Regions from separate parts of the Krasilnikovia sp. M28-CT-15 genome, predicted to be linked through region 2. Evidence: riboswitches for the same ligand, from Rfam matches in the RefSeq annotation. Region 2 holds a riboswitch; each other region holds the start of a gene.

Region 1 (7,062 bases), 3.5 Mb from region 2:
GCACCTCGCGGCCTGCGGTGGGGCGCAGTGCCTGCTGCACCGCGAACAGGGTGACGGTGGTCAGGAACGGCTTGTGCGCGGTGCGCTCGAGCCTGCTCAGCAGCGCGGAGCGGCGCGCGTACCGGGTCAGCACCCAGTGCACGGCCTCGACGAACACGATGGCGGCGCCCGCCGCGAGCACCACGGCCAGCAAGGCGTTCAGGAAGTCGGACACGGTCTCTCCTCCGCGAGATCGCGGACGCCCGAAAATTCCGTTTTACACCGTACACGACCAGGCCCGGGGCGGGACCCACGACGACGGCGCCGAACGACCGGGCGCCTGGGCTCAGCGCGAGATCTGCACCCGTACGGCGTCCTGGGTGACGCCGTCCAGGCTCACCTGCAGGCCCGCCACGGAGACGGCGGGCTGGCCCGTGGTGAGCTGGATCTGCTCACCGGCCACCTCCAGCGTCACCGTCCCCCCATCGGCCCGGACGAAGCGCGCGTCCACCCCGAGGACGCTGGCGCTGGCCTCCGTGCTGCGCTCCAGGGTCACCGTGCAGGAGTTGACACCGCAGTCCACATTGTCGCCGCCGCACCCGGCCAGCAGGGCGACGGCGAGGGCGGCGCAGGTCAGCAGGGCGGCACCACGGCGCGCAGGACGATTCCACATCCCGACCAGGGTACGCGGGCCCCGCCAGCGCGCCACCGCCTCGCGGTCCCGGACCGGGCCGCCACCCCGTGCGGGGGGCGGATCAGGCTGCGACCGGCTCCGGCGCGGGCACGGTGGAACCGGCGATGACCTCGGCGGCGGCCAGCCCGCAGGCGCGGGTGGCGCCGTGCGTCGCGACATGTACCCCGCCGCTGACCGCGACCGGGACACCCATCTCCACGACGATTGCGTCCGGCCGGACGGCGAGCGTGTGCGCGAGCGCCTCGGCGACCCATGGGTGCCGGTGCGCGTCGCGGACCACGAGCACCAGCGGGCGTCCGGCCGCACCCGCCAGCACCGCGGCGGCGGGATCGGGCACCCCGGCGAGGTCCTCGACGTCGAGCCGGACCGCGGTCGTACCGGGCATCCGCTCGGCCAGCGGCCCGCCCACGCCCCACGGGGTCTCGGACCCGACCGCGATGTTGCGGGGCGGGGCGAACTCGACGACATGCGGCGCCACGGTCAGCGGCAGCGCGGGGGCCGCCGCCCCAACGGTGATCTTGACCGCGCGCCGGGCGGCAGCGATACCCACCGCAGATCCGGCCTGCGCGGCACCATTCGCGCCGATGACCGCCGCAGCGTCGGCGATCGCACGGGCGCCTGTGGCGATCTGGCTCACCTCGGTCCAGGCCGCGAGCCGGTGGACCCGCTCGGCGGCGTCCCGCAGTCGTTCCTCGCCGAGTTCGCCGGAGCGCACCGCCGCGACGATGGCGTCGCGCAGCAGCACCGCGGTCTGCTCGTCGGCGTGGTCGCCGCCCACACAGATGGCGTCGGCGCCCGCGGCCAGCGCCCGCACGGCGGCGCCCGCCAGCCCGTACCGGCGGCGGACGCCCTCCATCTCGATGCCGTCGGTGACGATCAGCCCGGTGAAGCCGAGTTCCTCGCGCAGCAGGCCGGTGAGGATGCGCCGGCTCAGTGTCGCGGGCAGCTCCGCGTCCCACGCGGGCACCAGCAGGTGCCCGGTCATCACGGCCTGCACCCCGGCGTGGATCGCGGCACGGAACGGCCGCAACTCACACACGTCCAGATCGGCCCGGCTGCGGTCGATCACGGGTACGGCGTGGTGGGAGTCCACACTGGTGTCACCGTGGCCGGGGAAGTGCTTGGCGCAGGCGGCCACTCCGGCGCGCTGCAGGCCCGTGATGAACGCGGCGCCGTGCCGGGCGACGAGCGGTGCGTCGGCACCGAAGGCGCGTACGCCGATGACCGGGTTGTCCGGGTTGGAGTTGACGTCGGTGTCCGGGGCGTAGTTCAGGGTGATGCCCGCGTGGGCCAGGTCGACACCCAGGTCGTGGGCGACCGCCTCGGTGACGGTGCCGTCGTCGATGGCACCGAGGCCGAGGTTGCCCGGGCGCGAGCTGCCATGGCGGGATTCGAACCGGGTGACGTCACCGGCCTCCTCGTCGATCGCCACGATGACGTCCGGCCGTTCCGCGCGCAGTTGCGCCGTGAGCGCGGCCACCTGGGCGGGGGACTCGACGTTGCGGGCGAACAGCGCGACCCCGCCGAGACCCTCGGCCAGGCGGCGGCGGACCCAGTCCGGCGCGGTGGTGCCCACGAAGCCCGGCTGCAGCACGGTGGCGGCGAGTTCCGGCAAGTCCCCTTGTCGCGGCATGAGCCCCGATCCTCCGGTGACGATCGACACGCGCCGGTCAGCGCGTCCCCCAACTGACAACCGACAACCGTCATGGGCGCGGCGGACGGACCAATGGTCACACCCGGCCCGCGTTCAGTCAACAAACCTTTCTATTAAGGGGGCCCGGGCACCCATTAGAGTTCTCGGCGTGCAGACCCCCCTTGCGGCGACGTCCGGCGTGGACTGGTCCGAGGTGCATGCCGTGCGGCTGCTCGGCGTCGCCCTCGCCGCGCTCATCCTCATCTGGGCGATCCGCCGCATGTTCGGCGGCAAACGCTGAGCCCGCGTCCGGGCGGCGCACACACGCCCCGGGCCAGCGCCCGCGCGGGCCGGGCAGGACATCGCTTCGGGCGAACGCTCCACCCCGCAACCCTGAGAACGCCTGAGGCCGCCCCGTACCCGGGGCGGCCTCACCGCGTCCGCCGCCGAGACGGCCGACATCCACTCAGCCGCTGGGCGGCCCTAACCTGGGTCAGGTGCCGAGACGGCCGTACTTGACCTGCCCGGCCGCGAAGATCGCCGCCAGCTTGACCCGGCTGCCGGGCTTCGGGGCGTGCCACACCTTGCCGTGACCGGCGTACACGGCCACGTGGTACGCGTGCCCGCCGCGGACCCAGAACACCAGGTCACCGGGGCGCCGCTGCGTCTTGGCGAGGCGGCGCACCTGATGGAACTGGGCGTTCGCGGTGCGGCCCAGCTTCAGTTTCGCCTTGCGGTAGGCGTAACCGGCCAGTCCGGAGCAGTCGAAGGCCTTCGGCCCGTGTGCGCCGTACCGGTAGGGCTTGCCCTTCTGTGCCCGGGCGAAGGCGACGATCCGCAGACCCCGGGTCTTGGCCGCCGCGACGGCGCGGGCCTTGGCCGCGCGGGCCTTCGCGCCGCGCTGCGCCGCGGTCATGCGCGCGCCGGACCCGGCGGCGGTCGCCGCGGAGTCCGCCGACGCCGGTGGCGGCGCCACGGCGCCCAGGTTGACGGTGGTTACCAGCACTGCGGCCATCCCGAACAGGGCGAGGCGGCGCAGAACCGGCTGGTGACGGTGAGACATTCAGGCATCCTGACCTTCAACCCGCGTGCGAGGTTAGCTGTCGGGTTAGGCCTTGAAGTGGCCCGCCACGCGCTGCGTGGCCGCACCCCCAGCCGGTGTCCGGCACCGGCACACTGGGTCCCCCGCTCCTGCCCATCGAAGTCACTGATAGGAGTCAGTCTTCGTTCGCACTCCCGGCGGGCAGGACTCCGCGGCCGGAAGCGGCGACCCCGGTCGGGGTGCGCCCTTACCGTCGGCACGGCGCCCGGCCCGCCCACCGCCACTGCGGTTTCATGCACCTCGCGAACCCCGAACCCGACGCGCGGTCCGGTACCCGGCGGGACATGGCCCGCCCAACGCCCCCGGAAGTGGACGACCCGGGCAGCGCTCTGTGGCTCAGGTCACAGTTCACCCCGCGGCCTCGCAGCGCCCGGAATCCGGACCCGAACGGCAGACGGTACGGGCGCGGCCGGTCGGCGACACCAGCCGCGGTACCGGATGAGGGTTCGGATCGGCACACCCCGGGTACGGATCCCGTCCGTTCCGGCAGGCGAGGAGAATGCACTCTCGGCCGCCGACAACCGTGGAAAGGACCCTCCGAGTGACGGACCAACCGACCTACGCCATCCTGGGCTACACCGACGCCGAATGGGGTCTGCTGACCGGCCTGCCACAGTCGGTGCTGACCGCCGCCAGCGCCGCCACCCCGGACGGGGCCCGCAAGACCCGGGCCGAGAACGCCGCCGGGCTCGACGAGATCGCGGAAGCCCGCACCAGCACCAGCCCGCTCGTCGCGGCGGTCGCCGCCGCCGTGGTGGACCGGGTCGGCGACCCGGAACTCGGAGAGGAGCTGCCGGTCCTCGCCCCGGCGGACCCCGCCGGATACGCCGGGGACGTGCTGGACCGGGTCGGGCAGGCGGTCACCCTGCTGGCCGCGAAGGCCTCCGCGGAGGACGCCCGGACGTACCGGCACTGGCTCGTGGAGATCGCGGACTCGGTGGTCGGCGCCGCCTCCACCGGCGGTGTGCTCGGCATCGGCGCCGAGACCGTGACCGAGAGCGAGCGCAGGTTCCGCGACGGGCTGTCCGCCGCATTGGCCGACTGACCGGCGTACGGGTCGCCTGGCCGCCGTGCCGGGCGCTAGGCGACCGCCTCGTCGTCGACGGGGACGCCCTCGGCCGTCGCCGCGTACACCGCCTCGACCTGGGCCGCCGCCCGCTGCCAGGAGTACGCCTGGCGGGCGCGGTCCACCGCGGCCGTCGAGTACGCGAACCGGCGCACCCGGTCGGAGATCAGCCGGCGCAGCGCACTCCCCAGCGCCCCCGGGTCGGCCGGTGGCACGAGGTCACCGGTGAGGCCGTCCACCACCGTCTCGGTGAGCGCGCCGGACGCCACCCCCACCACCGGCACGCCACACGCCATCGCCTCGAGCGGGGCCGTCTCGAACCGGTCCTGCCCGGGCGCGGCCACGAACACGTCCGCCGAGCGGTACCAGCCCGGCAGGTCCGCCGGGGTGACGGCACCGACCAGGCGGAGCCGGTCGGCCACCCGGCAGCTCAGCGCGAGCTGACGAAGCCGTCCGGCATACGGGTCGTCGGGCAGCCCGGCTGCGGGCGGGCCGCCGATCAGCAGGAACTCCGCCCCCGGCACGCTCCGCATGGCCCGGACGACGTCGCCGAGGCCGGTACCCCCGGCCAGCCGGCCGACGGCGAGGACGCGGGGGCGGTGCGGGTCCCGGTGCGCCACGGTGCCCTCCGGGGTGAACCGCCGGCTGTCCACACCGGCCGGGACGAAGGTCACCCGCGGGCGGGGCACGCCGCGGTCCACCAGCTCGCGTACCTCGTACTGGCTCCGGGCGACCACCCGGTCGACCGCCCGGCCCAGTGCCCGCTCGTAGCCGGCCCGCGACGGGCCGGCACCGCCCGGATCGGCGGCGTCCGGCCCGCGACCCGCGCCCAGTTCGTAGAACGACTGCACCACGGGTACGCCGATCCGGCGGGCCGCGGTCACCGCGGCGAGCCCGCTCGTCCAGAAGTGCGCGTGCACCACGGCCGGTGCCCAGTCCCCGTCCCGCCAGGACCCGCCGAGCCGCCGCGCGAACTCCCCCAGGTACGGCAGCCGCGCCTGCACGGGAACCGCCCGGGCCGGACCGGCCGGAACGCGCAGCACCGCGACGCCGCCGGGGGCGCGGCCCACGTCGGGCGGAGTGGGGTCGTCCCGTCGGGTGTAGACCCGCACGTCGTGCCCCAGTTCCGCGAGCGCCGCGGCCAGCTCGATGACATGCCGGCCGCCGGCGTCCAGGGATGCGGCCTGCTCCGAGATCATCGCGATGCGCATGGGTCCTCCTGCAGCAGAGCAGCCTCCGGGAGGACGGCCGAAGGGAGGGCGTGACACTCGGTGCGATGTGCCCCGGCCCGTACGGGACGAAACCCGGCCCGGCCGATCAGGACGTGACGAGCCTCAGGCTGGTCGTGGGTGCACGCAGCTCCAGGGCGTAGCGGTCGGGCACCGTCGACCAGACGGCCGGGGCCAGCACCGACCCGGCGGGCACGGCGCCCCGCGCGGCCCACGGTGCCGTGACCGACCCTGCGCCGCCGCGCAGCCGTACCCGGACCGGGCTGGGTGCCCGTACGGTGATCGTCGCGACGGGGCCGGTGACCGTGACCGGCACGACGCCGCGCGGCCGGGGCAGCCGCAGCTCGAGCAGACCCGAGGCGCCGACGTCCAGCCGCCGGATCCGCCCCCGGGACAGGTCGAGGTACTGCTCACCCGCTCCAGCGGGCAGCCGGAGGTCCCAGCTGACCGTACGGTTCAGCACGATCCGGACCGTGTCCGGGCCGTCGCCGCCGGTGGGCCGCAGGGCCAGGCGGACCCGGCCGTCCACGCCCGTGACCTGCGGGGCGAGGCCCGATCCGGCCGGGGTGCTGATCCGGTAGAGCAGCCCCGGCAGGTCCGCCACGCGCAGGTCGACCTGCGAGGCCGCGTCCCCGACGACGAGGGACGCCCCGGTCCGAGCGCCCAGCGGGGCGTCGAGGATGTGGGGGCCGGCGGGTGCGGAGACTTCCACGGGTGCGGCGGGGCCGGTGCACGCGGCCGCCGGCAGCACGGCCAGCAGGGCAGACAGCAGCGCGATCCGGCCTGCCGCGGGTGAGAGACGGCGGCGGCGGCGGCTCAGCACGCGGAACACGATCGGACAACGCGGAATCGGCCGAACGGGTGACGGCGATTCACCCGGTTCACGCCAGACTTGCCGGATGCAGTCCGCAGGGTTCCTGTCCGACCGTCAACGCCGGTTCGCGTGGCTCGGCTTTCTGGTGGCCGCGGTCCAGGCACCGCTGGCCGCGCGACTCACCGACGACGCGTCCTGGCTCTTCGCCCTGGTCGTCGCGCTCGTGGTGGCGACCGTGATCATCGCGGACGACGTGGAGCGGCGCCGACCGGAACCAGCCGAATAGCCATTGCGGTTCAACCGACCTGCACCAGTCGGGAGAACCATTGGCTACCCGTGCCTTCCTACCGTCTTTTCTCATGACTGGCCTGTTCGGCGGCGCTGCCGCCCGCGCTGCAATGCGCTCCGCCCATGCCTGCCTCGACGCCCTGGCCTCCACGGTCGGCGTCTCCGGTTTCGCCGCGGCCGCGGAATCCCCCGGCCTGCTGGCTGCCGTCGACCAGCACTCCGCCGGGATCCGGGAGAGCCTGTCCGCGGACACCCGC
Region 2 (7,062 bases):
GTGAACCACAGCGCGACGGTGGCGGCCACGACCGCGATCACGGCGGACGCCGCGGCCAGGCTGGGCTTGTAGTGGATGGCCCCGGACACATGCATGGCCGCCATCCCGGTGTAGTGCATGGCCAGCACCCCGACGCCGGTGAGGATGCCCGCCACCACGGTCTTCGGGAAGCTGCGCCGCCCGTGCCCCACCACCATCAGTCCGAAGCCGACCGTGAGCACGGACAGGCCGAGGCTCACCACGGTCAGGCGGGGGTCGTACCGGACCGGGCTGGCCGGGACCTCGAAGCCGAGCATGGCCACGAAGTGCATGAGCCAGATGGCGCCGCCACCGATCGCGAACGCGGCGATGATGAGCCAGCGGTTACGCCGCCCCCGGGTCCTGGCGCTGCGCGCCCGGCCTGTGCTGAGCAGGCCGAGGAACGATCCGAGAAACGCCAACAGGTACGCGGCGACCGGATTGAAGGCGCCGTAGGTGAAGTGATGGACGTGGGCCACTGCGCCGTACCTCGCGTACGTATCGGATCCGTTTTTCGGATCGTGCGCACGGATTCAGTCACATGTCCGAAGTGCCGGGTCGCACGGCGTGTGCGCCTCTTGACGCTTCGCAACCATCGGGTGACCGTCCACAGCGGAGCCGGGGCCGCCATGCGGCGACCCCGGCTCCGTCGACTTACCGGGGGTGGGGGTTAGGTGAAGAGGCTGACGCCGCCGGGGCCGACGAGCAGGCCCACGATGATCAGCACGATGCCCCAGAGGAGCTGCCGCCGGAACAGCGCGAGAATGCCGGCGACCACAAGGATGACTGCGATAATCCAGAGCACTAGGTCCATGTCTGCGCGATACCCGATCGACGTGGCTCGAAAACCCGTGTGACCTGGCGCTCGGGCTGCGATGACCTCGTGACTGGTCCGGGTACCGTTGATGGGCATGGTCACCGACCTCGTCCTCACCCGCCGCCGACGGCTGCGCACCGTCGCGCTCGTCGGCATCGACGGTTCCGGCAAGACCACTCAGGCCCGTCTGCTGGCGCAGGCCCTGCGTGCGCAGGGTCTGCCCGCCACGTACCGGCGCAACGCCGGCGGCCGGCGCTGGTTCGGCCGGCTGGCCGCGGCGTTCGGCAGGCGCGATGCCGAGGCGCTGCTGGGGCGCCGGCTGATGCTCGCCGTCGAATCGCTGCTGCGCTGGCTCGCGATCCTCGACACCCGGCTGCGCCGCCGGGTCACCGGCGACATCTCGGTCATGGACCGGTACGCGGTCTGCCAGTACGCCAGCCTGCGGGCCCGGGGCGCCTCCCCCCGCGCGGAACGCCGCGCCCGCCTGGCGTACCGGGTCTTCCCGAGGCCGGATGTCACCTTCCTGCTGACCGTGGATCCGGCGGTCGCGTACGAGCGCATCGAGGCACGTGGATACGACCACGAGGAGATGGCGTTCCTGCGGGCGGCGGCGGACGCCTACCGGTCGCTGCCGGAGCACGACGACTTCGTGGTGATCGACGCGAACCGCAGCCCTGATGAGGTGGCGGCGGCGTTGTCGGCCGCGCTCGACGCATGGCAGAACCGCCCCGGCCCCGCCCCGGCCCCGCGGCTGCCCGCGGTGGTGGCCGGCACCCGGGCGGTGGTCCTGGCCGCGGGGCCGTTGGCCGCGGGCGCCGCGGCGGTGGGCCACCAGCTGACGGACGTCCTTTGAGCGCGGGTCGTGCGGCGATGCGGGTGAGCCCGGCCCGGCTCAGCGGATGGCGGAGTCGCCCGGGCGCAAAGGGCCTTAGGCCCGGCCGTAGACCGGGATGCTCGCGCCGCTGGTGGGGGCCGAGGCATCGTCCGCCAGGAACAGGATCACGCGGGCGATCTCGGCCGGGGTGACCCAGCGGGAGGCATCCGCCCCGGGCATCGCGGCCCGGTTGGCGGCGGTGTCGATGACACTGGGCAGGACGGTGTTGCACCGCACACCCCGCCCCTTGTATTCGGCCGCCACGGCGTTGGCGAACGCCAGCACGGCGGCCTTGGCGGTCACATACCCGGCCGCGCCGGGGAACGGCGCCAACGCCGCCCGCGACGAGACGCACACCACCGAGCCTGCGCCGGCGGCCACGAGATGCGGCAGGGCCGCGGCGGTCACGAGGTACGTCGGCCGCAGGTTGACCCGCAGCATCGCCTCGAAGTCCTCGATCGGGGTCTCGTGCACCAGCCCGGCGGCCGCATATCCGCCGACGAGGTTGATCACCGCCCGCAGCGGGGCATCCGCGACGGCGGATGCCGTGGCGACCACGGCGGCGACCTCGTCCGCCGCGGCGAGGTCCGCCTCCACCGCCTCGACGGCGCCCGGTGCAGGGTCCGTGGGTGTCGCGTCGCCGGGTGGCGGGGCGGGCAGCCGGGCGGCGGTGCCCGGGCGCACCGGCGCGACCACCCGCCAGCCCGCGCCCGCGAAGGCGGTCACGACGGCGGCGCCGAGCCCGCCCGTGCCACCGGTGATCAGCACGGTGCGATCCATGTGGACACCGTAGACCGCGCCGATGCCGGTGTGCTTTTCATCACGTCCGGGCCGGGGAAATCGGCCCAGCTGGGGGGAAATCTGAGGTCACCCGAGCGTGGGTCACCCGGTCGGTCGACTGAATAGCGGCGTGGCGTGCCGCATTGTGGCAGGTGGTCCCGTTTCCGCTGTGCGGCGGGATCTTTCTCGTGTGTTTTTTGGTTCAAGACGATCAGCACCCGGTCGATGCTGCGTGTGAACCCATTCGGCTACCGGGCCGTACTGGGTAGTGACGAGTGTCGCACCGCCGGTCGTGATGCCCGTCGCTGTGACGGATGGGGAGTCGATGGTGTCATGAGGTGAGCATCGGGTATGCGTGTGTCCACGCATCGACCCGCCGGGTGCAAGCTCCGAATGTCTGGTGCAGGCGTTCCTCAGCAAGTATGCACGCGGCTCTCAGCTATCGCTCAGACATTCGTGACACTTTCGACCCACCAGCCGGAATCACTGCAGGGTGAGATCTGTTGTGTTGTTGCAGCACCGCAATGCACGAACTGCGGACGTTACGGGAGGGCTGATGGACGCAGGTATTGCCCGTAACAGGCTTAGTGAAGGCAATGAGGGGACCGTGGGCAACGTGGAGAAGAACACCGTGATGCGGACCGACGAGGTCGCCGAGGAGCGCGACCTGGTTGGCGTCTACCTGCACGAGATCTCCAGGACGCCACTGCTGGATGCCGCCAGAGAGGTCGACCTCTCCAAGGCCATCGAGGCCGGCCTGTACGCCGAGCATCTGCTGGAGACCGGTGACGTCCGCCGAGGCGTGAGCCGGGAGGAACTGGAGCGGCTGGTCGTCGAGGGTGCGCGGGCCAAGGACCTGTTCATCCGCGCGAACCTGCGCCTGGTCGTGTCGATCGCCCGCCGGTACGTGCGGTCCGGCATGCCGATGCTGGATCTCATCCAGGAGGGCAACACGGGCCTCGTGCGCGCCGTCGAGAAGTTCGACTACGAGCGCGGTTACAAGTTCTCCACGTACGCCACCTGGTGGATCCGCCAGGCCATCAGCCGGGCCATCGCCCAGCAGGAGCGCACCGTGCGGCTGCCGGTGCACCTGGTCGAGGACGTCAACCGGATGCGCAACGTCACCCGCCAGCTCGTTCGCGAGCTCGGTGCCGACCCGGAGCCGGAGCAGGTCGCGGCGGCGCTGGGCGTGACCGTGGAGCGCGTCCACGAGCTGACCCGCTGGGCCCAGGACACCGTGTCGCTGGACACCCCGGTCGGCGACGACGGCGACACCAACCTCGGCGACCTGGTCGCGGACAGCGACGCACCCTCGCCCGAGGAGATCGTGCTGACCGCGCTCGAGCGGCAGCGCATCGAGGGACTGCTCAACCACCTCGACGACCGTTCGGCGGGCATCATGCGCGCCCGGTACGGCCTGGAGGACGGCCGGGAGCACTCGCTCACCGAGGTGGCGTCCCGCTTCTCGCTGTCCCGCGAGCGCATCCGCCAGCTGGAGATCCAGGCGCTGGGCCGGCTGCGTGAGCTGGCCCGGGCCGAGGGCCTGCAGGCCGCCTGACCGAGTACACCTGAGAAAGGCCGGTGTCCCCGCTCGGGGGACACCGGCCTTTTCTTGTGGCTCTGGCGGTGAGCCGGTCGCCCGGCTCACCGGACGCTAGCGAACCCGGCCGTAGCCGTACGGGGTCATGATGTCGATCGAGCGCTTCCGGACCGGCTCGCCGGCGTGCGAGGCGTCGATGATCTGGTTGTTGCCGACGTAGATGCCGACGTGACCGAGGCTGCGGTAGAAGACGAGGTCGCCGGCCTTGAGTTCGCCGCGGCTGATCCGGGCGGTGGCGCTGTACTGTGCCGCGGCGTTGTGCGGCAATGACTTGCCCGCCGAGCGCCAGGCCGCGGACGTGAGCCCGGAGCAGTCGTAGCCGACGTCGTACGGGCCGTCCTCGCCGTAGTGGTACATCGCGCCGATGGCGTTGAAGGCGTACTTCACCGCCGTGCCGGCCGAGCCGGGCAGGTCCGGGATGGCGCCGGTGTACTTGCTGCCGCTGGAGGTGTCGCTGCCGAAGGCGGAGCGCCGCATCGCGTACAGATTCTTGAGATCGCCTTCGATCTTGCTCTTGCGGGCGGCGAGCTCCTTGACCTCGGCGTTCTGCTTGTCCTGGGTGCTCTTGAGCGCGGCCTGCCGCTGGGCGTAGTTCTGGGTGGTCGCGGTGAAGGTCGCGATGTCGCGCTGGCGGCTGCGGGAGAGCTGGTCGAGGATGTTCATCCGGTCCATCAGGCCGTCCGGGTCCTCGAGCAGCACGTTCACCGTGCCGACCGTGCCGGCCATGTACGCCGACGACGCGATGGTCTGCACCTGGGCACTGGCGCTCTTGAGCGCCGCCCGGGCGGGCCCGAGCGAGGCGGCGAGGTTCTTCTCGTCCGACACCGTCTTCGCCAGGCTGATCTTCATCTTGTTGTACGACTCGACGACGTCCTCGAGCTGGTTGGACGCCGCTTCGATCTTCTTGTTGATGTCACTCGTGGAGGGTGCCGCATGGGCGGTCGTCGCGCCGGAGCCGGTGAGGGCGACGGCGAGGACGGCGACCACCAGGGCCCGAAGCCTCGTGCGGGCGTGTGACAACGGAACGTGGCCTTTCTTCCGCATGGCCGCCTACCGGGTTAGCTGACGCCTGGGGTTCCGGCGGATCTGGGGCGGGAAGAAGGCCCTACCGCTGGCGCGGATTCACCCCAGGTGCTGCTCGGCGGTTCCCCGGCTCGGTGCGACGGCCGACGGAGCCTCCCGGGGGTGGTGGGCGCGCCTGGCTGCCGCTGCGATTCGGCGGCGTCGACCCAGCGCCACCGGAGGGATGTGGCTGCGGACCGGATCAACCGCACCAACTTATCGATGCGCCGAGCAAAATCAAGGTGCGGTGGAATGATTCACGCCAATAGTCGCGGATTTACCGATGATCCCGATAACCCATTGCCATCAGGTCGAATCGCTGCGTGACAATGGCCCGGCAATTGGCGCGAAACGGTCCTATGCGGCGGCCAGCTCCGGCTCGATCCAATCGCGGCTCACCTTGCGCTCGGCCCAGAACGACAGGAACGGGATCGTGCCCGCCAGCATCACCAGTGCCATCCGCCCCAGCGGCCACCGGGCCCGGCGGCCGAGGTCGAAGGTGAACACGAGGTACACCATGAACAGGAAGCCGTGCACCGGGCCCACCGTGGCCACCACGATGTCGTTGTCACCCAGGTACTTCAACGGCATGCCCAGCACGAGCACGATCAGGACCACGCCGACGATCCAGGCGATGATCCGGTAGCGGGTGAGGGCTCCCTGCACGTTGCACGTCCTTCGTCGTTCGTTGTCAGTTGCGGTGTGCCGGACCGGGGTAGTCCGTCGGGCGGGCCCCCGGATGCGCCGCCAGCCAGGCCAGATAGTCGTTGTAGGCGGCCAGGTCGGCGTCACCGCCGTCGTCGGGTGCGACCGATGTCACCGGCACCCGGACCGGACGCCGGACGCTCACCGCGCCCGCCGGGGAGGACTCGGGGCCGGGCTCGGGGGTGTCCACCCGCGTGGTCGCGCCGTCCCGCGCCGACGCCCCCCGCCGGCGTTCATGCTGCACCTCGCGGACCCAGAGGAACGCGACGAAGCCGGCGAAGACCGGCCACTCGAACGTGTAGCCCCAGCTCAGGGCGTTCCCCCCGGCTGCGCGGGTGAACTGCCACCAGCCCAGCCCGCAGAATCCGGCGACCAGGACGACCGCGACCACGTGGCGCACGATCCACGCCGGCGTCCACAGCCCCTTCATGCTCCGAGCGTACCGGCGGGGTTTCGGAGGTCGGCCGGACGGGCAAGCGGGAGGCACGCGAAGGGATCTGCGAAGGGGGAAGGCTCATGGCCGACGCGACGCGCCCCGGCGCGGCGGGAGGCGTAGCCGAGATCGGCATCGACCCGGCCGCGCTGGCGGACAACGATCTGCTGCGCGAACTCACCAGCCTCTACCGCACCCGGCTGGACGCCCTGCGGCACGGCCCCGACGCCGCGCTCAGCAACCACCTGCGCCGGACCGCCGAGCTCGAGACCGAGTACCTGACCCGGCACCCCGGACGCGAAATCGATCCGGCCCGACTCACCCAAGACTTCTGAGGGGCGGTACCGATGACGGTGCGCGACCGGCTCGCCCGACTCCGCGAGGCGTATGCGCCGCAGGAGCGGCGGCCCCTGGACGGTTACGTGGCCGCGCTGAGCGCGTTCGGCGCGCTCGCCGCGAGTCTTGCCGCCGCCGCCAAGGTGACCGGGTGTCCCGTTCCGGAACGTCCGGCGGCCGCCGACGTGGTGCTGATCTCCATCGCCACCCACAAGCTGAGCCGTCTGCTGGCCAAGGACGCCGTGACCAGCCCGTTGCGCGCCCCGTTCACCCGGTACACCGAGCCTGGCGGGAGTGCCGAGGTCAACGAAGAGGTCCGCGGCGAGGTCGGCACCGTTCGGCATGCCATCGGTGAGCTGGTGAGCTGCCCGTTCTGCCTGGCGATGTGGGCGGCGACGGCCCTCACCGGAGGGCTGGTGCTGGCACCACGGCTGACG
Region 3 (7,062 bases), 920 kb from region 2:
GCGGTGAGTCCGATCACCCCGCATCCGCCGAGGGTGAGCGGCACGAGCAATGCCACCAGCTGCTTTCCCCGCATGCACGCTCCTCCGTCACCGCGGCCTGATCAACGCACTGATCGGCCGTGACGCGGCTGCGCTGAGGGCGGACCTCCGGTGGGTTTGGCGACGTCACCGGATCGCCCGCGGCACCGGGTTGCGCGCAGCACCACCGGGGTAAGGGCTCAGCAGACCGGCGGGTGGACCGATCTGCGGGACGTCGGCACCCCGAGAGGACACCGCCAGGATGACCGGCTCAGCCCGCCGAGCGACCGCCCCGCAGCGCATGGGTGACCGCGACGGCCAGCTTCTCCAGGTAGTCGTCGTCGATCGGGGTACGGGCCACCGCGACGCGCCAGTAGAGCGGGCCGAGGATCAGGTCCACGGCCACGTCGGGGTCGGCGTCGGCGGGCAGTTCCCCGCGGGCGATCGCCTGGCCGACCAGCTTGTCGCCGACCGCGTGCTGGTGGGTGTGCAGGGCCCGCTGGAGCGTCTCGGCGATCTGCGGGTTGCGGGCGGCCTCGGCCATCAGGTCGGGGATGATCTGGGAGGCCATCCGGTGCTGCAGCGCCTTGCTCGCGATCATGAGGAGCAGCCGGAGGTCACCGGCGAAGGTGCCGGTGTCGGGAAGCGGCACGGCTCGCTCGGCCACATCCGAGACGATCTCGAGTACCATCTCGAGTTTGTTGCTCCACCGGCGGTAGATCGCGGTCTTACCGACCCCGGCCCGGCGCGCGACCGCCTCGATGGAGAGGCGGCCGTAACCGACCTCGGCCAGCTCTTTCATCACCGCGTTGCGGATCGCCACGGTGATGTCTCCGCGCAGGACCGCCGCTCCGGCAGGTGCTCGTTTCCCGGTCGCCACGGAGGCAATATAGCGCAAGGACGCTACGGTTGCGTTCCGCCGTTTGCTGGGTTACCGTCGGCGTCACGTCGATACGATGCCGTTTCAACGACATCACCTCGCTAGTGTGTTCACGCGCAAACCCCCGAGGCCGGACATCTCAGCCCGGCCGACGAGATCGGAGCGCCACCCCATGGCCCAGACGGCGGTCGCCGGCAACGACACCGGTCTGCCTATGAAGGAGCTGGCCAAGCGGCACGGCCTGAGCGCGGCCGGCGCCCTGCCCGGCCTCCCCCTCTACATCCGGCAGCTGTGGGCCTACCGGCACTTCATCGGGGCGTACGCCAACGCCAAGGTCTCCTCCTCGCTGGGCAACACCCGGCTGGGAATGCTCTGGCAGGTGCTGACGCCGCTGTTCAACGCGGCGGTGTACTACCTGATCTTCGGCGTCATCCTGGCCGGCACCAAGGACATGGACAACTTCATCGCCTACCTGTGCACCGGCGTGTTCGTCTTCGGCTTCACCTCGTCGGTGGTGCAGGGCGGCGTCGTGGCGGTCACGAACAATCTCGGCCTGATCCGGGCGCTGCACTTCCCCCGCGCGAGCCTGCCACTGGCCGTCGTGCTGGTCGAGGCGCGCAACCTGATCGCCTCCATGGCCGTACTCATGAGCATCGTGCTGATCACGGGCGAGCCACTCACGTTCGAATGGCTGCTGATCGTGCCCGTGCTGCTGCTACAGACGATCTTCAACATGGGTCTCGCCATGCTGACCGCCCGGCTCGGCTCCAAGATCACAGACGTCAAGCAGCTGGTCCCGTTCATCATGCGCATCTGGATGTACAGCTCCGCCGTCATCTACTCCGTGGAACAGTTCGAGAAGCACCTGCACGGCTGGCAGCTGCGCCTGGTCGAGGCGAATCCGATGCTGGTCTTCATCGAGCTGATGCGGCACGCGCTGATGGAGGACGTCCCGCTCGCCGACACGCCGACCCGGCTGTGGATCCAGTCGATCGCGTGGACGCTGATCGTCGGCGTCGGCGGGTTCGTCTACTTCTGGCGCGGAGAGAAGGGGTACGGCCGTGGCTGAGACAACCGGGCGGGTACCCACCGTCATCGCCGACGACGCCCACGTCGTCTACCGGGTGTACGGCTCCGCGGCGGCCGGTGCGAACAGCCCGGTGGCCAGCTTCAAACGGATCGTCACGGGTCAGAAGTCCGGCGCGGTCCGCGAGGTGCACGCGGTCAAGGGCGTGAGCTTCGTCGCGTACAAGGGCGAGGCGATCGGGCTCATCGGCAGCAACGGCTCCGGCAAGTCCACCCTGCTGCGGGCGATCGCCGGGCTGCTACCGGTGGACCGGGGCACGATCTACGCGGCCGGGCAGCCCTCGCTGCTGGGCGTGAACGCCGCGCTGATGAACGACCTGCCCGGCGAGCGCAACGTCCTGCTGGGCTGCCTCGCGATGGGCATGAGCCCGGCCGAGGTGAAAGAGAAGACCGCCGACATCATCGAGTTCTCCGGCATCAACGAGCGTGGCGACTTCAGCTCCCTGCCGATGAAGACGTACTCGTCCGGCATGTCGGCCCGGCTGCGCTTCGCCATCGCGGCGGCCAAGAAGCACGACGTGCTGCTCATCGACGAGGCGCTGGCCACCGGTGATGCCAAGTTCCGCCGCCGCAGCGAGCAGCGGGTCCGCGACCTGCGCGAGGAGGCCGGCACGGTGTTCCTGGTGAGCCACAGCGAGCAGTCGATCCGGGACACCTGTGAGCGCTCGATCTGGCTGGAGTCCGGCGTCATCCGCGCGGACGGCCCGACCGAGGACGTGATGAAGGAGTACGAGACCTACATGCGCCGGTAGGTCCCGCCTCCTCGCGTTCCGCGCTCAGCGCACCGACAGGTGCACGTGGTTGGTGTGGTCGCTGGACGGGTCACCGTTGCCCCGGGTGTACGCCTTCCAGCCGCTGCTGGGCAGCCAGATCCGGCGGAACCAGATGACATACAGCACGCCGATACGGTCGGCGTTGTCGATGAAGTAGTTCGCCAGCCGGTCGCCGTACGTGCGGCTGGCGCCGGAGGCCACTCCACCGAAGGTGCCCTTGTCGGCAGCGAAGTCACACGCCCGCCCCTTGGGATGCTCCCCGAAGCTCTGGTGCCGGAAGCACTTGACGAAGTGCGTGAATCCGGCACTCTTCGCCTGCCCCATGGCGAACTGCAGGCGGGGCGTGATGCAGCCGGTGGTCGTGGGGTCGTCCACGGTGCAGCCGGTGCCCAGGTTGCGGGGAGCCGTGGCGGACTTGGTGCTGCTGCCGCCGCCGCTCGGCCCCGCGACGTCCTGGCCTCCACCCGCGGCCTTCAGCGCCGCCTCGGCCTGCGCCTTGCGCCGGGCCATGACGTTGAGCTGCTTCTGCTGGTCGCGGATCGTGGCGTCGATCGCCAGCTTCGCCTTGGCCTGGCCGTCGCGGGTCTGCTTCAGGTCGCGCATCGCCGCGTCCTGACGCACCGCGACCGATTGCAGGGTGTCGGCCCGGTCCAGCAGGGTGCCGGAGTCCGACGCGGTCAGCAGGGCGGTCATCGGCCCGAGCCGCCCGGTCCGGTAGCTCTGCGCCACGATCTCGTCCAGCGCGGCCTGACGCGGGCCCAGTTCGGTGTCGAGCCGCTGCAGCGCGGCGGTCAGTTCGACCTGGCGCGACTTGGACCGCGCCAGGGCGTCCTTGGCGTCGGTGAATCCACGCGACGCCGACTCGAGCGCCTCGATGAGGGATTTACTGCCGCCCTCGCCGTCGTCACCGGTGTCACCCGGGGCGGCCAGCGGCCGGGGGGCTGCGGAGGCGGGAGCCGGACCGGCGACGGCCGGACCGGCGACGAGGACCATGAGGGCCAGGAGCGTCGCCCACAGCCGTCGGGCAGGGGTGTGCCGCACATGCCTTCCTTCCGTCGGCCGCCGACCGGGTTAGCTGACGGGTTCGGGACGGAAGTGGCCCCTACCGCGCGGGTGGCGCGGATTCACCCCACAAACGTGGTTCCCCGGCTCGCCCGTGGGCGATTAGGCGGTGGTTTCCGCCGACGCCTTTCCTGGCGTCGTTATGAAACGGAGACCGTGTCGAAGAATACCCAGCCTCGCCAGAATCGACAGGGGTCGTACTGTCGGTTACCGAGTGCTGACAATGAGTCGACGCGGCGAGAGAAACGCAACGATTCACATTGACCGGCGTTACGGCCACGGCACCAAGGATTTCCTCGCGCGAGTCACGGAAAGTTGTTGGCTGGTAACGCATTTGGCACCGGTCGGCCCCTTGATTCGTCAGGTAAGCTGGCCGCCGGTCACTGCCAGGAAGGCACCACCCCCAAGGGTGCCGGCAGGCCACCGCCTAATCGCCCTCGGGCGAGCCGGGGAACCACGTTTGTGGGGTGAATCCGCGCCACCCGCGCGGTAGGGATCGCTTCCGTCCCGAACCCGTCAGCTAACCCGGTCGGCGGTTACGTGGAAGGAAGAGAATGACGGCTAGACACCGCCGGTGGCTGACCGTGGCCCTGGCACCACTCGTCGCGTTGACGATGCTCGTGGCGCCGGCCGCGCCGGCCAGCGCCGCGCCCGGCAGCGGCACCGCCACGCCCGACGAGGGCAAGGCCACCCCGCTGCTCAGCGATGTGATGGAGTCCACCAACCGGCGCTTCGTCGCCGCCAAGGCCGCGGTCGCGAAGTCGACGAAGACCCAGCTGGCGCTCGCCATCGATGTGCGCAACGCGGAGGCCAAGCGCGACCTGCTGATCCCCGAGGTCGGCGCGGTGGCCGGACAGCAGTACCGCACCGGGAACCTGTCGGCCATGAGCTACCTGCTCAACGCGAACAGCTCGGACGCGTTCCTCAGGAAGGCCATCTCGCTCGAAGAGATCAACTCGATCAACGACGAGAAGCTGCACGAGCTGAACACCGCGATCGACCTGGTCACCACGACCAAGGCGCGGCTGGACGCTGAGATCAAGGCGCAACAGCAGAACCTCGCCGCGATGAAGAAGCAGAAGGAGAGCGCCGACAAGGCGCTCGCGCTGGTCGGCGGCGAAAGCCTCACCGGTGGGTTCGTGGTGGCCAAGTCGCCGGAGGCCGCACCGGCCCCGCGCAACTCCGACGGCGGCTTCTCCCCCGAATCGTGCACGGTCAACGACCCCACGACGGGCGGCTGCATCACACCGCGCACCTTCCACCTCTACAAAGAGGTGAAGAAGGCGGGATTCAATCGATTCGTCGGCTGTCACCGGGACGGCGGCCCGTTCGAGCACCCGAAGGGCCGCGCCTGCGACTGGTCGCTGCAGAAGAGCGGGTTCTCGGTCGCGCACAACACGGACATGAAGAACTACGGCAACAACCTCATGGCGTTCCTGGTCCGCAACGCGGACCGGCTCGGGATCTACTACGTCATCTGGTTCAAGCAGATCTGGTTCCCGGCCACGGGCTGGCACACCTACCACGGGCCGAGCGCGCACACCGACCACGTACACGTGTCGCTGCTCTGACGCACGCATAACGGCCCCCGTCCCGCGCGGACGGGGGCCGTCTGCGTGGTCGGCTCAGCCGCTGGCGCCGACCCGGCGCACCGGCGCGCGACCCGCGGGCTGCCGCGGGGCGGCGCCGATCGGCGGCGCCGACGGGATCGGTACGGTCACCGGCTTGACCTGGGTCACCTCGATCTCCTTGCCGTGGTGCACCAGCTCCAGCCGGGCCGCCCCGCCGCCGTTACGCAGCGAATACGTCACCTCGTCCGGCGTCACGTCGACCCGCAGCCGCTTGCCGTGCCAGAGCAGCGAGAAGTCCAGCCGGTTGATCCGGCTCGGCAGCCGGGGCGCGAACGACAGCTGACCGTTGAAGTCCCGCATCCCGCCCAGCCCGGCGACCAGCGCGACCCACGAACCCGCCAGGGACGCGACGTGCACCCCGTCGCGGGCGTTGCGGTGCAGGTCGTGCAGGTCCATCAGGGCGGCCTCGCCGAGGTAGTCGTGGGACAGCTCCAGATGCCCCACCTCGGCGGCCAGCACCGCCTGGACGCACGCCGACAGCGACGAGTCGCGGACGGTCCGGGCCTCGTAGTACGCGAAGTTGCGGGCCTTCTCCTCCGGGGTGAAGGCGTCGCCGCGCACGTACATCGCCATGACCAGGTCCGCCTGCTTGATCACCTGCTTGCGGTACAGGTCGAAGTACGGGTAGTTCATCAGCAGCGGGTACGCCTCCGGCGGGGTGTTCTCGAAGTCCCACTCCTGCAGCCGGGTGAAGCCCTCCGACTGCTGGTGCACCCCCAGCTCCCGGTCGTACGGGATGTGCACCGACGCGGCCGCGTCCCGCCACGACGCCGACTCCTCGTCGTCCACGCCCAGCTTGCGGGCCACCTCCGGGTGGCGCTGGCAGGCGTCCGCGGCGGCGAACATGTTCTGCTGCGCCATCAGGTTGGTGTAGACGTTGTCGTCCACCACGGCGGTGTACTCGTCCGGCCCGGTGACCCCGTCGATGTGGAACCGGCCGTGCCGGTCGTGGTGGCCGAGCGACCGCCACAACCGGGCGGTCTCGACGAGCAGTTCCAGCCCGATCTCACGCTCGAAATCGAGATCACCGGTGGCCTGCACGTAGCGGCGCACCGCGTCGGCGATGTCCGCCCCGATGTGGAAGCCGGCCGTGCCCGCGGGCCAGTACGCCGAGCACTCCTGGCCACGGATCGTGCGCCACGGGAACGCGGCACCCTGCAGGCCCAGCGTCTGCGCCCGCTCCCGGGCGAGATCCAGCGTCGAGTGCCGCCAGCGCAGTACGTCGGCCGCCGCGGACGGCTGGGTGTAGGTCAGCGCGGGCAGCACGAACGTCTCGGCGTCCCAGAACGTGTGCCCGTCGTAGCCGGGGCCGGTCAGCCCCTTGGAGCCGATCGGGCGCTGCTCGGCACGGGCACCCGCCTGCAGCGTGTGGAACAGACCGAAGCGCACCGCCTGCTGCACCTCCGGGTCACCCTCGACCTTGACGTCGGAGTGGTCCCAGAACTGGTCCAGGAATTCGCGCTGGGCCTCGACCAGACCGTCCCAGCCGTCGAGCCGGGCGCTGGCCAGCGCGGCGCCGACCTGGTCGCGGACGGCGGGCAGCGAGCGGTTGCTGGACCACCCGTACGCGGCCAGCTTGACCACGCGCAGCCGCTGGCCCGGTTCGAGCTTG

Evidence for each region. Region 2 has a riboswitch for cyclic di-AMP ahead of ACMCNO_RS08715 (NlpC/P60 family protein). Riboswitches for the same ligand answer to the same signal wherever they lie in the genome.
Region 1: it holds a riboswitch for cyclic di-AMP, as region 2 does, so the genes downstream of both, ACMCNO_RS24455 (C40 family peptidase) here and ACMCNO_RS08715 (NlpC/P60 family protein) in region 2, are expected to answer to the same signal.
Region 3: it holds a riboswitch for cyclic di-AMP, as region 2 does, so the genes downstream of both, ACMCNO_RS04405 (coiled-coil domain-containing protein) here and ACMCNO_RS08715 (NlpC/P60 family protein) in region 2, are expected to answer to the same signal.

The regions. Positions count from the first base shown of each region.
Region 1 is NZ_BAAGAK010000001.1:5,317,679-5,324,740, forward strand. Features, by position in the region: gene ACMCNO_RS24435 (mechanosensitive ion channel family protein) at 1-214, opposite strand, end outside; gene ACMCNO_RS24440 (hypothetical protein) at 326-652, opposite strand; gene ACMCNO_RS24445 (glycoside hydrolase family 3 protein) at 735-2,306, opposite strand; gene ACMCNO_RS24450 (hypothetical protein) at 2,476-2,607, shown strand; gene ACMCNO_RS24455 (C40 family peptidase) at 2,800-3,369, opposite strand; cyclic di-AMP (ydaO/yuaA leader) riboswitch at 3,378-3,539, opposite strand; gene ACMCNO_RS24460 (hypothetical protein) at 3,950-4,453, shown strand; gene ACMCNO_RS24465 (glycosyltransferase) at 4,489-5,685, opposite strand; gene ACMCNO_RS24470 (hypothetical protein) at 5,792-6,526, opposite strand; gene ACMCNO_RS24475 (hypothetical protein) at 6,603-6,803, shown strand; gene ACMCNO_RS24480 (DUF6401 family natural product biosynthesis protein) at 6,877-7,062, shown strand, end outside.
Region 2 is NZ_BAAGAK010000001.1:1,822,971-1,830,032, forward strand. Features, by position in the region: gene ACMCNO_RS08690 (MHYT domain-containing protein) at 1-497, opposite strand, end outside; gene ACMCNO_RS08695 (GPGG-motif small membrane protein) at 689-832, opposite strand; gene ACMCNO_RS08700 (dTMP kinase) at 930-1,688, shown strand; gene ACMCNO_RS08705 (SDR family NAD(P)-dependent oxidoreductase) at 1,764-2,489, opposite strand; gene ACMCNO_RS08710 (RNA polymerase sigma factor RpoD/SigA) at 3,046-4,047, shown strand; gene ACMCNO_RS08715 (NlpC/P60 family protein) at 4,144-5,133, opposite strand; cyclic di-AMP (ydaO/yuaA leader) riboswitch at 5,122-5,267, opposite strand; gene ACMCNO_RS08720 (DUF3817 domain-containing protein) at 5,509-5,817, opposite strand; gene ACMCNO_RS08725 (hypothetical protein) at 5,843-6,286, opposite strand; gene ACMCNO_RS08730 (DUF6158 family protein) at 6,373-6,624, shown strand; gene ACMCNO_RS08735 (DUF1360 domain-containing protein) at 6,637-7,062, shown strand, end outside.
Region 3 is NZ_BAAGAK010000001.1:907,393-914,454, reverse strand. Features, by position in the region: gene ACMCNO_RS04430 (hypothetical protein) at 1-74, opposite strand, end outside; gene ACMCNO_RS04425 (TetR/AcrR family transcriptional regulator) at 290-898, opposite strand; gene ACMCNO_RS04420 (ABC transporter permease) at 1,071-1,967, shown strand; gene ACMCNO_RS04415 (ABC transporter ATP-binding protein) at 1,960-2,736, shown strand; gene ACMCNO_RS04410 (coiled-coil domain-containing protein) at 2,761-3,798, opposite strand; cyclic di-AMP (ydaO/yuaA leader) riboswitch at 3,802-3,938, opposite strand; cyclic di-AMP (ydaO/yuaA leader) riboswitch at 4,234-4,371, shown strand; gene ACMCNO_RS04405 (coiled-coil domain-containing protein) at 4,374-5,390, shown strand; gene ACMCNO_RS04400 (glycoside hydrolase family 65 protein) at 5,445-7,062, opposite strand, start outside.